DNA from 2 places in the Lactobacillus panisapium genome. Region 1 is predicted to be linked to the other one. Evidence: predicted binding sites of a transcription regulator. Region 1 holds the regulator's gene; the other holds the start of a gene.
The links. The regulator LexA, encoded in region 1, represses DNA repair genes until DNA is damaged. The targets are predictions, from matches to a motif close to CNAACANNTGTTNG.
Positions count from the first base shown of each region.

Region 1 (7,990 bases):
TGCGTGCTACTGCATTATATCGCCCGGATTTATTAGCAGATTACCACTTAAGTGATGAAGAAAAGAAATTGCTCGCAGAAATTAAGCATGAAGATGATGAAGCTTGATTTAATAACTTTATTTTGCTAAGATGATTGAGGTGCAATTTTTTTGCATTAATAGTTATGGGTGTTCCGCTGGCGCATAGGACGTTGATGAATGCCGCAGAAGGAGAAAAATTATGGATCCATTAATTCAAGAATTGACTAAAGAACAATTACGTGATGATATTCCTGACTTCCGTGCTGGTGACACAGTTCGTGTTCACGTACGTGTTGTTGAAGGTAGTCATGAACGTATTCAGATGTTTGAGGGTGTCGTAATCAAGCGTAAGGGTGCAGGCATTGCTGCTACATACACTGTTCGTAAGATTGCTTCTGGTGTTGGTGTTGAACGTACCTTCCCAGTTAACGACCCTCGTGTAGCTAAAGTTGAAGTATTACGTCACGGTCGTGTTCGTCGTGCTAAACTTTACTACTTACGTGAACGTCACGGTAAATCTGCAAGAATTGCGGAAAAACGTCGTTAATTCACTGTTAAAAAAGAACCATCTCGCATTTAAGAGATGGTTCTTTTTTTGTGCTTTTTATGATAGCATTTTAATCAATATCTTAATTTTGAGGTAATTTGATGAGCAAACCATTTTTATTAGATTTTGACTCAACTCCGCGTGCGGTTTTAGAACCAGATCATGAAAGAAATGAAACGCATTATCACTTTCATGCAAAATTGCTCTTTGCCTTTTTAACGCAAGAAGCAATTGATGACTTCTTAGCTCAGCATCCGCACCGAGTTCTGGGTCACTTCGATTGCTTTGGTAAAGTGACCTTAATTTATGAGGTGGAGATGCCCAAAGAAAAAATCACTTTGTGTCAGGCAATACTTGGCGCTCCTGCTGCGGTTCAAATGCTAGACTGGCTCATCAGCTATGGTGTCAAGCAGATTTTAGCAATCGGTTCAGCAGGGACACTTGTTGATCTGCCAGAAAATTATTTTTTGGTTCCGACCAAAGCCATTCGTGATGAAGGAACATCTTTTCATTACATGGAGCCAGGCAACTTCGTTGATTTGCGTTCAGCTTTTTTAACTAAAACTGAAAATTTGATGGTGCAAAATGGTTTTAAAGTCAAAGAGGTAACGACTTGGACTACTGATGGTTTTTTCAGGGAAACTGCTAGAAAGGTCAAGCAATTTAAGAAACTTGGTGCTGCATGCGTTGAAATGGAATGTGCCGCAATGGCTGCTTGTGCACAATTTCGGCAAGCTTATTTTGCGCAAATTCTGTTTACTGCCGATTCACTTAATGATATTGAGGATCATCAAGAACGTGGCTGGGGTAAAGATGCGCATGGTAAAGGACTGGAACTAGCAACAAGCATACTCGATCAATTGTAGTTTTTACTTTGTGAAAAGTTGTGCTGTGAAACCAAAGTGAAACATCTAAATAATTCACAATGTAAAATAAAAATATTGTAATATCGGTATTTATTGCTAAAAATCACCAAAAACTTTGTGAAGTGAAAAAGCATAGCTGATGTGGAAAGTCATCAGATTCTTTTTATGAAAGCGATTATACTTGACTTAACGTTAAAAATGGTAACAAATATATTGAAGTGGAATTAAATAGCAAACAGAAGATCTCTTTTGTAAATTAAATAATGCCATTATTTTAGAAACACCAGTTTAACCAACTTAAAGCAATAGTTATGGTCAGTCTGATAAACCAGTGAAGCCAATTGATTTTTCCGTTTAGGCAATAGCCATTAATTAACGCAATGAGTAAGAGTGCAAATAAACAAATTGGCGCATATTTATGGTAACCAATTAAGCAGGTCAGTATTAAGAAAGCGCTTGCGATAACGTTTAAGCAGATTAACCAAACAGGAATTTTGGGGATGCTAGCTACGGCCGCAATTATCATTATTGTTCCGTAAATAATAGTCAATAAATTAGTTGAAATTTTCAATTTTCTTTCCTCCTAACGCTAGTTAACTATAGGGGGTTGACCCAACGTCAAGGAGAATATACATGTATTTAAAAGAATTTATCACTAAAATGAATACTACTAAGGATACAGTTAGGTTTTATCTTGAATTAAGTTTATTAACGCCAATACGAAAGGGAAAAAATTATTGGTTTACTGATAATGAAGTAGAATCATTTCAGGAAATAAAAAACTTACAAGAATTGGGTTTTTCACTAAAAGAAATTTGCGCAATCAAAGAATTGCATGACCAATCATGTGGCACAAAAAAGCAGCATGAGCAAAATCTTAGGCTAATCGAAGAAAAAATAGCAGAAAATGATGCTGCAATCAGAGAACTGCGTCACAGAAAAAAAGCTTTAGTGGCATTGAAAAAAGCACTAAAAAAACTGCTCATTAAGTAAATGAACAGTTATTAATTAAACGATCTAACAGACTAAAAACTTTTTAAGCTAATTAATATTATTGCGGTAAAGACCAACAACTTTACCTAAAATATGAACACTATTAAGAATAATCGGTGCCATGTTATCATTTTCAGGTTGAAGACGATAATGATCTTTTTCCTTATAAAAACGTTTAACAGTTGCTTCGTTTTCATCTGTCATGGCAACAACAATTTCACCATTTGTTGCTGAGCTTTGTTTACGAACAATAACATTGTCACCGTTTAAAATACCAGCATTAATCATACTTTCTCCGTGAACACGTAGCATGAACAGGTCACCAGCATCATTTTCTAAATCTGGTGGAAGAGGGAAGTAATCTTCGATATCTTCAACCGCCAAAATTGGCTGACCGGCAGTAACAACACCGACAACAGGTATTTCAGTTGGCTTAACGCCAATGGCTTTCTTACCTTCGTCTGTTATTTCCAATGCTCGCGGCTTGGTGGCATCCTTAACAATAAGGCCTTTGCGTTCCAACCGTGACAAATGACCGTGAACAGTCGAAGTCGAAGAAAGTTGAACTCCTTGGCAGATTTCTCGCACAGTTGGCGGAAATCCGCGCTTTTCAACTGTGTCATAGATATAACGTAAAATTTGTAATTGTTTTGAACTTTGTTTGTTAGTCATCTTTAGCTCCCATGATAGTCTATTTGTTGATAAACATATTCTAACAGAAATTAAGTCATAATACAAACAAGCGTTCTAAGAAATTAAACTTTTTTTCTTAGCTGAAATAGGGTAGACTCTTTTTATTAAGAAGTGCGAAAGAGGTGCAAAAAATGACAGAAGACAATGAAAAAAAGATGATTAATCGGATAAACGAACTATATCATAAGAAAGAAAAAGAAGGTTTGTCTGATGAAGAAGAAAAAGAACGTGAAAAACTTCATCAAGAATTTATCAAGAACTTTCGTGCCGGTTTTAAGCAAGATGTTGAAAACCTTGTCATAATTGATAAGAATGGCAAGGAAATTACTTCTGAAAAAGCAAAGAAAGCTCAGCGGAAGAAAGGTTTACGAAAAGACTAATTTACGTCTTTAAATTTACTTAAATTTTCGGTAAGATATATCTATTGGACAAATTGAGGTGATTATTTTATGAAATTAGGATTAGCGATTGTTTTAATTATTGTTGCATTATTAATTGGCCTTGTTGGCGGTTTTTATGGTGCAAGAGCATACATGAAGAAATACTTTAAAGATAATCCACCAATCAGTGAGGATATGATCGTTGCCATGATGTCACAAATGGGGCAAAAGCCTTCCGCTAAGAAGGTTAACCAGGTGATGAACATGATGAAGCATCAAAAATAGTCAATCTTACTGAATTGAAAATAAAGACGGAGGATTATTTCTCCGCCTTTTTATTTGGAAAGAAAGGTGAAAAATGGGTATATTTTTTAAGCTTGGATGGTTTTTTAAAAAGGAGAAAAAACGGTACCTAATTGGTGTGACCTTCTTGGCTTTAACGTCTGTAATTAATTTGGTTCCACCGCGAATATTAGGACTAATGGCTGATCAGCTCGATAAAGGACATATTTCTTGGCAAGAATATGGCTTGTTAATTTTGACAATCATTTTCGCGGCACTACTATTATATGGCTTTCGTTACTTGTGGCGCAGGCAAATATGGGGTGGAGCGGCAGAACTAGAACTGCAGTTGCGCTCGAAATTATTTCGGCATTTTATGGAAATGGATCGCACTTTTTATCAACGCCACCGAACAGGTGATTTAATGGCGCACGCAACCAATGATGTTTCAGCTATTCAAGAAGTTGCTGGTGAAGGTGTTTTGACTTTGGTCGATTCTTTATTAATGAGTGTTTCAACCATGATTGCAATGATCATCTTTGTTGACTGGCGGTTGACGATAGTTGCTTTAATTCCCTTACCATTCTTAGCTTGGGGAGCTTGGAAGTTGGGCGATCAATTATATGATGCCTTTGATGAATCACAGGCTGCTTTTTCCCGCCTCAATAATAAAACACAAGAATCTGTTTCAGGAATTAAGGTCCTAAAAACTTTTGGTCAGGGTAAAGAAGATACGCAAGCATTCAATGATATGATTGCTAATACGATCAAAATCAATAAACGTGTTTTCAAGTGGGATTCGTTGTTTGATCCACTAGGTACTTTACTAATCGGTTTAACTTACACAATTACAATTATCTATGGTGGGTTATTGGTTAGTAACCGGGCTCTTACAATTGGCCAATTAGTTTCTTTCATTGCGTATATTGGGAACATGGTTTGGCCAATGTTTGCAATTGGCTATTTATTTAATATTCTAGAACGTGGTAGTGCCAGTTACGACCGTGTTGAAAAGTTACTGGATGAAAAGCCTGCAATTACTGATCAAAATGCTGATCAAAGCATTCATGCCCAAGATATTGATGGCGACTTAAAATATGAAGTAAAATCCTTTGCTTATCCGGATGAACCACAAATTCCGGTTTTGCACAATATTGATTTCACTTTGAAAACGGGTCAGACTCTTGGCTTGGTCGGTAAAGTTGGTGCTGGTAAAACGACCATCATTCAACTTTTGCTGCGCGAATTTGATCAATATGATGGCAAAATCACTTTAAACGGTCATGATATTCGGGAAATTCCTCTGAATGTTCTATTAAGACAAATTTCTTACGTGCCGCAAAACAATTACCTCTTTTCTACTAGTATTCAAAAAAATATTGCTTTTTCTGATGCAAATTCCGATGAAAGTGCGGTCATTTCTGCTGCGAAAAAGAGTGATTTGCACAATGATATTCTACAAATGCCTGGCGGATATAATACGCTAATTGGCGAAAATGGCGTTTCCTTATCTGGTGGTCAAAAACAAAGAATGTCTATTGCTAGGGCGCTTTTAAAGCAAAGTAAAATTTTGGTTTTGGACGATGCGCTATCAGCAGTCGATGCCAGAACAGAAATGGCTATTTTGAAATCACTTCGGCAGGAGAGAAAAGGGAAAACAACCTTAATTGCAACTCACCGATTAACTTCCGTAATGGGAGCAGATTTGATTTTGGTATTAAAAGACGGACGAATTGTTGAACGAGGCACACATGATCAATTATTAGCAGAAAATGGCTGGTACGCTGATATGTGGCAACGGCAAGAATTAGAAGAAAAGGTAGGTGAATAGCTTGGAAGAACAAAATAATTATGGATCAGTCTGGTCCAAAGAAATACCTGTCAAGGAACAAATTGGCATCTTCAAGCGACTACTTCGTTTTGTGATGCACTTTAAAAATGAAATGATTATTGCTGGTGTGGGTGCATTTCTTGTCAGCGTCATTAATATGCTGTTACCGTATGGTCTGCAGTATTTCTTGGATAATTATTTAGTCAAAGCCAATGTTACGACACAAGTGATTTTATTTGCCGGTTTTTTATATGCTTTTGGCTCAGTAATTAAGGGTATTCTACAATTTACCTACGAATACTTTTTTGCTCTTGGATCCGAAAAGTCATTGGAGGGCCTACGGTCGGCTTTGTACCAAAAACTCCATCAGTTGGGAATGCGTTATTTTGACCAAACGCCAGCAGGCTCAATTGTGTCAAGAGTAACAAATGATACAATGACTTTGAGCAATTTTTTAACGGTCCTATCTAGTGTCGTTATCTCTTTCTTTTCGATTATTTCAGCGCTAGTAGCAATGTTTACAACTAATTTTTTAGCTGGACTAATCGTACTGGCTTTTTTGCCAATTTTATTACTTATTATTTGGCAATATTCTAAAAGAAGTTCCAAACTCTATCGTAGTTACCGTGAGCGGTTAAGCCGGATAAACACTAATTTAAATGAATCAATTGAAGGTGTTTCTCTGATTCAGCAATTCAAGCAAGAAAAACGAATGACTGGCCATTTTGAAAGTGAAAACACGGCACTAATGAAAACCCGTTTTAACATGATCAATCTTAATTCGCTTTTACTTTCGCCCTTAACTAGTTTGCTCTATTCTCTTGCACTTGCTTTAACTTTAATGTACTTTGGCTTTCCACTACGCCAGACTTTTGTGCCTGCGGGTGTTGTGTACGCTTTTTCACAATATATCTCACAGTTTTTTAATCCGATTGCAAACATGATGGATCAGATGACCTTTTTCCAAGACGGAATAGTTGCTGGTAAGAGAATTTTTCGAATTTTAGATAATACTGATTATGAACCTAAGCAGCAAGAACAACCGGGATTAACAATCACACAAGGGAAAATTGAATTTAAGCACGTAAGCTTTTCCTACGATGGAAAAAATGAAATTTTACACGATATTTCCTTTACCGTTAATTCAGGAGAAACTCTTGGAATCGTAGGTCATACAGGTTCCGGTAAAAGTTCAATCATTAATGTTATGATGCGCTTTTATGAATTCTACCAGGGTGAAGTTTTAATTGACGGCGTAGATATTAAGAAGTACCCGAAAAAGGAATTACGGCAAAAATTAGGTCTAGTTTTACAAGAACCATTCATGTTTTATGGTGATATTAATTCTAATATTAGGCTGTATAATCAAAACATTACTGATGACGAAATTAAGGCTGCCGCAAAAACTGTCCAGGCTGACAGTTTTATTGAAAAATTGCCTGGCAAATATCACGCTAAGGTTGGCGAGAATGGCAGCGAATTTAGTCAAGGGCAACGACAATTGATTTCTTTTGCACGAACTTTAGTAACTGATCCTAAAATCTTGGTTTTAGATGAAGCTACTGCAAATGTTGATACCGAAACAGAAACCTTGATTCAACAGGGATTGAAGAGCTTACGAAAGGGAAGAACAACTTTAGCGATTGCTCACCGTTTATCAACTATCGTCGATGCTGACCAGATTATTGTTCTAAATGATGGTAAGATTATTGAACGTGGTAACCACGAGGAACTGCTTTCCCAAAAGGGTTATTATTATAACTTATATACCCTTCAAAATAACCAAAATTAACTTTATGCACGAGTTCACAAATAGCTCGTGTTTTTGTTTCCAATATAGTATTGACAGCGTTTACATAAAAGAGTAGATTATTTATGTCAGATATTAATTAAGTTTATGATTTAGGAATGGGAAGAAAAATATCATGGAATATCATAAAATAGATCAAACTGATCGGACAAACTTAAGTAAATTTATTTCCGATCCAGAACGTTTTATTAATCAACCTACAAAGCACTGGGATCACGATCAATTTCGGACAGTAACCGCTCTGCCGGACTTGGTTATTCAACCGGTTAATAATGAAGAAGTTATCCAAGTAGTTAAGTATGCGAATGAAAAGCACATTCCTCTGGTACCACGGGGTAATTCAACCGGCTTGATGGGAGCCAATTTATCTGTTGACGGCGGTATTTCTCTTGATATGGTTAAAATGAATAAGATCTTGGAATATGATCCAGATGGCTTAACAATGACCGTACAAGCAGGAATAAGATTAAAGGATATCGAAGAATATTTGGCTGATAAGCCATTTACTTATATGCCAGCACCTGCAATGCATTGGGCAACAATTGGTGGTAATGTGTCAACTAATGC
Region 1 is NZ_CP048268.1:1,252,671-1,260,660, reverse strand. It holds gene trmD (tRNA (guanosine(37)-N1)-methyltransferase TrmD) at 1-107, shown strand, start outside; gene rplS (50S ribosomal protein L19) at 221-568, shown strand; gene GYM71_RS05955 (nucleoside phosphorylase) at 667-1,434, shown strand; gene GYM71_RS05950 (hypothetical protein) at 1,709-2,005, opposite strand; gene GYM71_RS05945 (MerR family transcriptional regulator) at 2,068-2,427, shown strand; gene lexA (transcriptional repressor LexA) at 2,476-3,099, opposite strand; gene GYM71_RS05935 (DUF896 domain-containing protein) at 3,252-3,500, shown strand; gene GYM71_RS05930 (YneF family protein) at 3,570-3,785, shown strand; gene GYM71_RS05925 (ABC transporter ATP-binding protein) at 3,859-5,613, shown strand; gene GYM71_RS05920 (ABC transporter ATP-binding protein) at 5,606-7,405, shown strand; gene GYM71_RS05915 (FAD-binding oxidoreductase) at 7,539-7,990, shown strand, end outside.

Region 2 (7,990 bases), 530 kb from region 1:
GATTTGTACTGAACTAGCACAATCTGGCTGGTCTTTATATCTTCATTGTCACACTAAGTGGCAAGAGGCTTGTCAATTGAGCCAAAAGCTAATGCAGCAATATCCAGAGCAGGATTTTATTCCAATTAGACTAAGTTTTTTAGCTGAAAATAGCGACTTATCAAAGTTCGTTCAAGACTTGTTACCGCTTAATGCCGCTGTATTTGCTCAGGGTATTACGGATTATCATTTTGTAAATGGGCAAGAGATGAATCAAGTTGACGATATGATTAAAGTCAACTTAACAACACCGATTAAACTAGCTGGACTTCTAGAGCCGCTTTTAACTAAAAATGATTTTAGTCGGATTGTTTTTCTGGGTTCAGTCTACGGCAAACAGGCTAGTGCGCTTGAAGCTGTTTATAGTGCAACTAAAGCCGGACTTACGGCTTTTAGCCAAGGATATGCACGAGAGGTGGCTTCAGCTAATTTAACGGTCAATGTTGTTGCCCCCGGTGCGGTTGATACGGCAATGAATGCCATGATTTCGGCGGAAGACATGAGCAAAGTAAAAGAAGAAATTCCTGCTGGGCGCCTCGCTAGGGGAAGCGATGTTTCCTACTGGGTCAACGTTTTGCTTGACAAACGTTCTAGTTATTTAACAGGTCAGACAATTTATGTAAGTGGTGGATGGCTTATATAATGGTAAAAGTAATTAGTAGTATATGTTATACTCAAAGTGTAAATTAGAAATTAAAAGAGGTAACTATGGCAGATATCGGAGACAAATTACGCAGTGCCAGAGAGGCAAAGGGACTTTCAATTGAAGATATTGAAAAAGCAACCAAAATTCAAGGTAGATATCTGACGGCAATTGAACAGGATGAATTTGACAAACTCCCTGGTGATTTTTATGTGCGTGCTTTTATTAGGCAATATGCGCAAGTTGTTGGTTTAGATGGCAAACAACTGCTTAGTGAATATCATAATGAAATTCCGCAGGCGGAACCTGAGGAATACGTTGAGGATTCAATTGATAATAAGAGTGAGGAAGTCCGCAAAACAACTAGTAGCAAAAAGAAACTTTGGAAAGAATATCTTCCCCGAATTATCGTTGGGGTAGGTATTATTGTCGTTATTTTGGTTTGTTACGTTGTTTATGCGCATTTTTCAGCTGGCAATAATCAGAGCAATAATAATTCTGCTAATGACGTATCGGTTTCTTCCGATAATACAAACAAGCCAAAAAAGCAGAAGAAAATTAAGAAGAGCTCTGTCAAAATCAAGGAATTGGCCACGGCGCAATACCGTGTTACTGGCTTAAAGAAGAACCGTAATTTGGTTGTTCGTGCTGGTGAGCAGGCTACTAACGTTTCTATTTCAATCAATGGTATCCACCAATTTTCACAGGTTTTGAACCCTAATCAAAAGCATACTTTGAATTTACCAACTACTGCTCAAACAGTAACGGTTACTTTTGGTAATGGTTCTGGAACATCCATTTCTTTTGGTGGCAAAAAAGTACCGTATGATACGCAAACAACTGGCAATACTTTAACCTTCTATATTGGTAAACAACACCGTGTAAACCAATCTAATACGACTAATAATAGTAATTCGACTACTAATAATTCAACTACTGGTCATTCGGGGACAACTACCAACCAGCAACAGAATCAACATCAAAATAGTGGAACTACAAACAACCAGCATACTGGTCAGACTAATAGTCAAACTGGTGGCCAAGGTGGTCAAACCGGCCAACAGACTGGACAAGCAAATAATAATGAACAGAGCGGTGAAACCACTCACTCTGATAGCTCTTCAAGTAATGGTACTGATGGGAGATAAAGAGCTATTCAATTAGGAGGAAAAGTAAAGAATGAATTTACCCAATAAATTAACGGTTTTTAGAATTATTTTAATTCCGGTATTTATGTTAATTATAATTTTTGGCGGTGATGCCAGTACGCAAGTTGCTGGAACAACTGTCTACTGGAAATTAGTTATTGCTGCGATTGTTTTTGCGGTTGCTTCGGCTACCGACTGGTTTGATGGTCACATTGCCCGTTCACGCAATTTGGTAACTAACTTTGGTAAATTTGCCGACCCGTTAGCAGATAAGATGTTAACGATGACAGCATTTATTATGTTGATTTCCTTGAAATTGGCACCAGCTTGGGTTGTTGCCATTATTGTCTGCCGTGAACTAGCAGTAACCGGATTACGGTTAATCTTAGCTGAAAACAAGGGCCAAGTGATGGCAGCAGAAATGCCAGGAAAGATTAAGACCACGTGTCAAATGTTGTCAATCATCTTTTTATTGATCGGTGACTTCTACCATATTGGTACGATTTTACTTTACCTTGCGCTAATCTTTACCATCTATTCAGGATGGGATTACTTCCACAGTTCATGGGATGTATTTAAAGGGTCAATGTAAGTTTATGAGAATTAACTAAAAAACACCAACTTTGTTGGTGTTTTTTGTTTGCTCTGATATCGCCATTTGACGTTCTCATTTGCCAAGCTCAGTTTAACTTGTTAGGATTAAATTAGAAATAAAATTGAAAAAGGGGGAATTTTATGGTAAAGGAAATACCAATGGTTGAATTTAAAAATGTGACTAAGATTTATCCGAAGTCAAAACAACCAGCAGTTGAAAATATTAATTTCAAAATAGATAAGGGTGAATTTTGCTGTTTAATTGGTACCTCTGGCTCAGGAAAAACCACGTTAATGAGAATGATTAACCGGATGAATAGTATTACTAAGGGCGAGGTTTTAGTTAACGGTAAAAACGTGACAGAATTTAACCCGGTAAGTTTACGCCGGCGAATAGGTTATGTCATTCAAAATAATGGCTTAATGCCACACATGACAATTAGGGAAAATATTGTTTTAGTACCTAAATTATTAAAATGGCCTAAAGAAAAATTAGCTGAGGAAGCTAAACGATTAATCAAGATGGCAGAATTACCGGAATCATTTTTGGATCGCTATCCGGTTGAATTGTCAGGTGGACAGCAACAACGAATTGGTGTTGTTCGGGCATTGGCTGCAAATCAAAATTTAATTTTAATGGATGAACCTTTTGGTGCACTTGATCCGATTACTCGTGAAAGTTTGCAAACACTGGTACAAAATTTACAAGTGCAATTGGGCAAAACGATTGTTTTTGTAACGCATGACATGGACGAAGCTCTCAAATTGGCTACTAAAATTGTCGTTTTGCATGATGGACAACTTATTCAGGTAGGAACACCTGAAGAAATTTTGCACCATCCGGCAAATGACTTTGTTAAGAGCTTAATTGGTGAAGAGCGTCTGTCAGAAGCAAAATATGAAACGGTCAAAGTTAAGAATGTGATGACAGCTCCTGTCAAAATTAATTTAGGTGCATCGCTTACTGATGCGTTGACCATGATGAAAGAACACCGCGTTGATACCTTACTGGTAGTTGATGATGATAATCACTTAAAAGGCTATATTTCAATTACTGACTTGCAGCGTAAGTATCCTGAAGTAAGTACTGTAAGTGATATTATGTTGCCAGTTACTGCTACTGTGGAATCGGATGAATATTTGCGGGATAACTTTAGCCGCATTTTAAGTCGCAATGGGCAATATATTCCAGTGGTTGATTCTGCTAATAAATTAGTTGGAATCGTCACTCGCTCTAGTTTGGTAAACGTTGTTTATGAAAAAATTTGGGGCGACAAGAGTACGTTAAAGACGCAGACTGAAAAGAAGGCGAATTAAAATGTCAGCTTTTATGGCTCAGCACGGTTCTGAATTGTTAGTTAAAACCTGGCAGCAAATTTATATTTCTGCAATTTCGCTTGCACTGGGAATAATTGTCGCAGTTCCTTTAAGCGTCATTTTAATGAAATTTCCGCGAACAGCAAAAGTTGTAATTGCGCTTGCCAGCATGTTGCAAACAATTCCGGCACTAGCATTATTAGCAATGATGATACCCTTCTTTGGTGTGGGCCGAGTGCCAGCAATTGTGGCTTTATTTCTTTATAGTTTAATGCCAATTTTACGTAATACTTATGTCGGCTTGATGGATGTCAATGCGGATACGGTCGATTCAGCTCGTGGGCTTGGCATGACAGAAATGCAATTGATTTTAAAAGTAGATATTCCATTGGCAATGCCAGTGATCATGGCTGGAATCCGTTTATCAGCCATTTATGTGATTGCTTGGGCAACTTTGGCTTCATATATTGGTGCAGGAGGCCTAGGTGATTTTATCTTCAATGGCCTTAGCTTGTATCAGCCCGACCTAATTTTTGGTGGTACTATTCCGGTAATTATCCTAGCTCTGTTAACAGATTATTTACTAGGTAAATTGGAAAAAAAGATCACGCCAAAAGGCATATAGGGAGGCTAACATAATGAAAAATTGCTTTAAAAAATTAACATTATTGATTACTGCTTTTTTGGTTATGCTGGCTACCAGTGGCTGCGGTTTACCAGGATTATCTGACAGTCAAGGAAGTAACGAAAATATTAGAATAACTGCTTTAACAACGACTGAATCGCAAATTGTTGCTAATATTGTGGCGCAACTTATTGAACACGAAACGCCATATAAAACTTCGATTGTAAATAATTTGGGTTCGGCACCTATGCAGCACCAAGCGCTTTACCGCCATGATGCCGACATTCAGGCAGCAGCCTATGATGGTGGTGAACTAACTGCCAATTTGTTATTACCGGCAATCAAAGATTCAAAAAAGGCTAATAATACGGTTCGACGCGAAGTAAAGAAGCGGTGGGATCAAACGTATCTTCATACTTATGGCTTTGCCAATAATTATGCATTCATGGTTAGGGCAAAAGATCAGAAGAAATATCACCTGTACAATATTTCAGATCTAAAAAAGGTGCAAAATAAGTTTTCCTTCGGGGTTGCATCTGAATGGGTTAATGCTCCAGGAGTCGGCTATCCGGCTTTTCAGACAGCTTATGGTATCACTTTTGCCAAAGCCCATCCGATGAACATCGGGTTAGTTTATTCAGCTTTAAAAAACGGCAAAATGGACGTTATCTTAGGTTATTCAACCGATGGCCGAATCGATAGTTATAAGCTGCACCTGTTAAAAGATGATAAACACTTCTTTCCACCGTATAATTGCGGCATGTTGATTAATAACTATGTTTTGCGCGAACACCCGGAATTAAAACCACTTTTAGAGCGGTTAGTAGGTAACATTAGTGTTCATGATATTCGTAAAATGAATTATGACGTTGATGATAAGCTGCTTGAACCGTCCACGGTGGCGCACCAATTCTTAGTAAAGCATGATTACTTTAGAAAGGAGAAATAATGGCTAGATTATCTTTATGGCAGCAATTTATTTATTATTATCAACATAATGGCTTTTATGTGCTTGAACAGTTTAATCGAACTTTCCTAATTTCGATTTATGGCGTGTTATTTGCGGCCATTATTGGAATTCCGTTAGGTATTTTTATTTCACGTAATGCCCATTTAGGTGATTTTGTTGTTGAAATTGCTAACTTTATTCAAACTATTCCTTCGCTGGCATTACTGTCAATTGTGATGATCGGCTTGGGATTAGGCGTGATGACGGTCATTTTTACTGTTACGCTATATTCTTTGTTGCCGATTATTAAAAATACATATACTGGGATGCGCAGCGTTGATAAAAATGTAATTGATTCTGGTAAGGGCATGGGGATGACTAAATGGCAGGTATTGCGCATGGTTAGATTGCCTTTGTCAATGTCAGTTATTATTGCTGGCCTAAAAAATGCGTTAGTTATTGCCATCGGGATTACTTCGATTGGTTCCTTTGTTGGTGCAGGGGGATTAGGTGATATCATAATTCGTGGTACCAATGCTACTAATGGTAGTGCAATTATTTTAGCTGGTGCGTTGCCAACGGCACTAATGGCAATATTGGCAGATATCATTTTAAATTTCTTGCAAAAATGGTTACAACCGAAAGGATTAAAAAAATAAAACAGCTTTTTCGCGTATTTAGTAGTGAAGGAACAAATTTAAACATTTGTTCGCTTATTCCTTGCAAATATACACTAAATCAAAGTATAATTAGTACGTACTAAATTGAGGACTATACTAGAGGAGGAAAAATACTTGGCCAAAGATGAGAAACAGGCTGCATTAGAAAATGCACTGAAGAAAATTGAGAAAAATTTTGGTAAAGGTGCTGTTATGCGCATGGGCGATAAGGCAAATACTAAAATTTCGACCATTCCATCTGGTTCGCTTGCACTTGATGCAGCTCTTGGAGTTGGCGGCTATCCGCGCGGAAGAATTGTTGAAATTTATGGGCCTGAATCTTCAGGTAAAACTACCGTAGCTTTGCATGCTGTAGCAGAAGTGCAAAAGCGCGGGGGAACAGCTGCCTATATTGACGCAGAAAACGCAATGGATCCAGCCTATGCAGAAGCACTTGGAGTTGACGTTGACTCACTTATTTTGTCACAACCAAATACAGGTGAGGAAGGCTTGCAGATTGCTGACACGCTGATTACTAGTGGCGCGATTGACATTTTGATAGTTGACTCAGTTGCTGCTTTAGTGCCCCAAGCTGAAATTGATGGTGAAATGGGCGACAGCCACGTCGGACTTCAAGCACGGTTAATGAGTCAGGCTTTGCGTAAGCTTTCTGGGAATATCAATAAAACCAAAACAATTGCTATTTTTATTAACCAGATTCGTGAAAAAGTTGGGATTATGTTTGGTAATCCAGAAACCACACCTGGTGGACGTGCACTGAAGTTTTATTCGACAATTCGGCTAGAAATTAGACGAGCTGAAAAGATTAAGCAGACTGGTGGAGAGATAACCGGTAATCGTGTCAAGATTAAAGTTGTCAAGAATAAGGTTGCGCCGCCATTTAAGGTTGCTGAAGTTGATATGATGTATGGTAAAGGGATTTCACAAAGTGGTGAACTTCTCGATATGGCAGCTGATAAAGATATCATTGCCAAGGCCGGTTCGTGGTACTCGTATAATGAAGAGCGAATTGGTCAAGGACGTGAAAACGCCAAGAAATATCTTGAAGACCACCCAGATATTTATGATGAAGTCCAACAAAAGGTACGTCAGGCATATGGCATTGATGAAGAATCTGTTGCTGAACGCGAAGATCCTGAAAAAATCAAAGCTAAGAAAACAAAAGAGACTGAGAGTAAAGAAAAGGAAGCTTCTGATAAAAAAGAAGCAGATAGCAAAAGTAACTAAAGTCGAAGAGATTAACCTTGACCTGTAAAATAGGTCAAGGTTTTTTTCTACTTAATTGACATCACCACCACGGTTCATTATTATTAATACTGTGTGAATAATCTTAAAAAAATAAAAAAAGGCGATAGTAATCATGACAAATACAATTTTGATTCCCGTCGCAGTTGCTATTATTTCAATTTTATTGGGAACAGGTATTGGATATGCTATTCGCAAGAATGGCTGGGAAAAAAGAGCGCAAAATGCTCAAAACGATGCCGACCATATATTAACCGAGGCAAAAGCACAAGTAGATGCTGCAAAAGCTGAAGTCAACGCACAAAAGCAAGCAGCAGATGCTTTAAAGCAAAGTGCACAAAACACGAAAAAAGAAAAAATTCTTGAAGCTCAAGAAAAGATTCAAGAATATCGACAAAAAGTTGAGGATGAGTTAAACGTCAAGCGCGATGCGATTGCACGTGATAATAACCGTTTACAGCAAAGAGAAGATACTCTTAATCACAAGAATTCTTTGATGGTAGAAAGGGAGGATGAACTCAAGGAAAAGGAAAAGCAGCTAGCTAAAGAGCAAACTGATCTAGATCAAAAAGTTCAGGAAGCTGATGAACTAGTTGAAAAGAGCCAGCAAAAGCTCTATGAAATTGCTCATTTAGATAAGGAGCAGGGTAAGAAACTGGTGCTGAGTCAATTATCAGATGAATTAGTCAAAGAACGAGCAGAAATGATTAGAAACAGTAATGAAGAAGTTCAAGCTAAAGCTGATCATTA
Region 2 is NZ_CP048268.1:726,319-734,308, forward strand. It holds gene ymfI (elongation factor P 5-aminopentanone reductase) at 1-682, shown strand, start outside; gene GYM71_RS03635 (helix-turn-helix domain-containing protein) at 748-1,830, shown strand; gene pgsA (CDP-diacylglycerol--glycerol-3-phosphate 3-phosphatidyltransferase) at 1,862-2,422, shown strand; gene GYM71_RS03645 (ABC transporter ATP-binding protein) at 2,566-3,741, shown strand; gene GYM71_RS03650 (ABC transporter permease) at 3,743-4,366, shown strand; gene GYM71_RS03655 (osmoprotectant ABC transporter substrate-binding protein) at 4,380-5,315, shown strand; gene GYM71_RS03660 (ABC transporter permease) at 5,315-5,974, shown strand; gene recA (recombinase RecA) at 6,110-7,222, shown strand; gene rny (ribonuclease Y) at 7,356-7,990, shown strand, end outside.
Region 2: the regulator LexA is predicted to act here: its motif matches at 6,014-6,027, upstream of recA (recombinase RecA).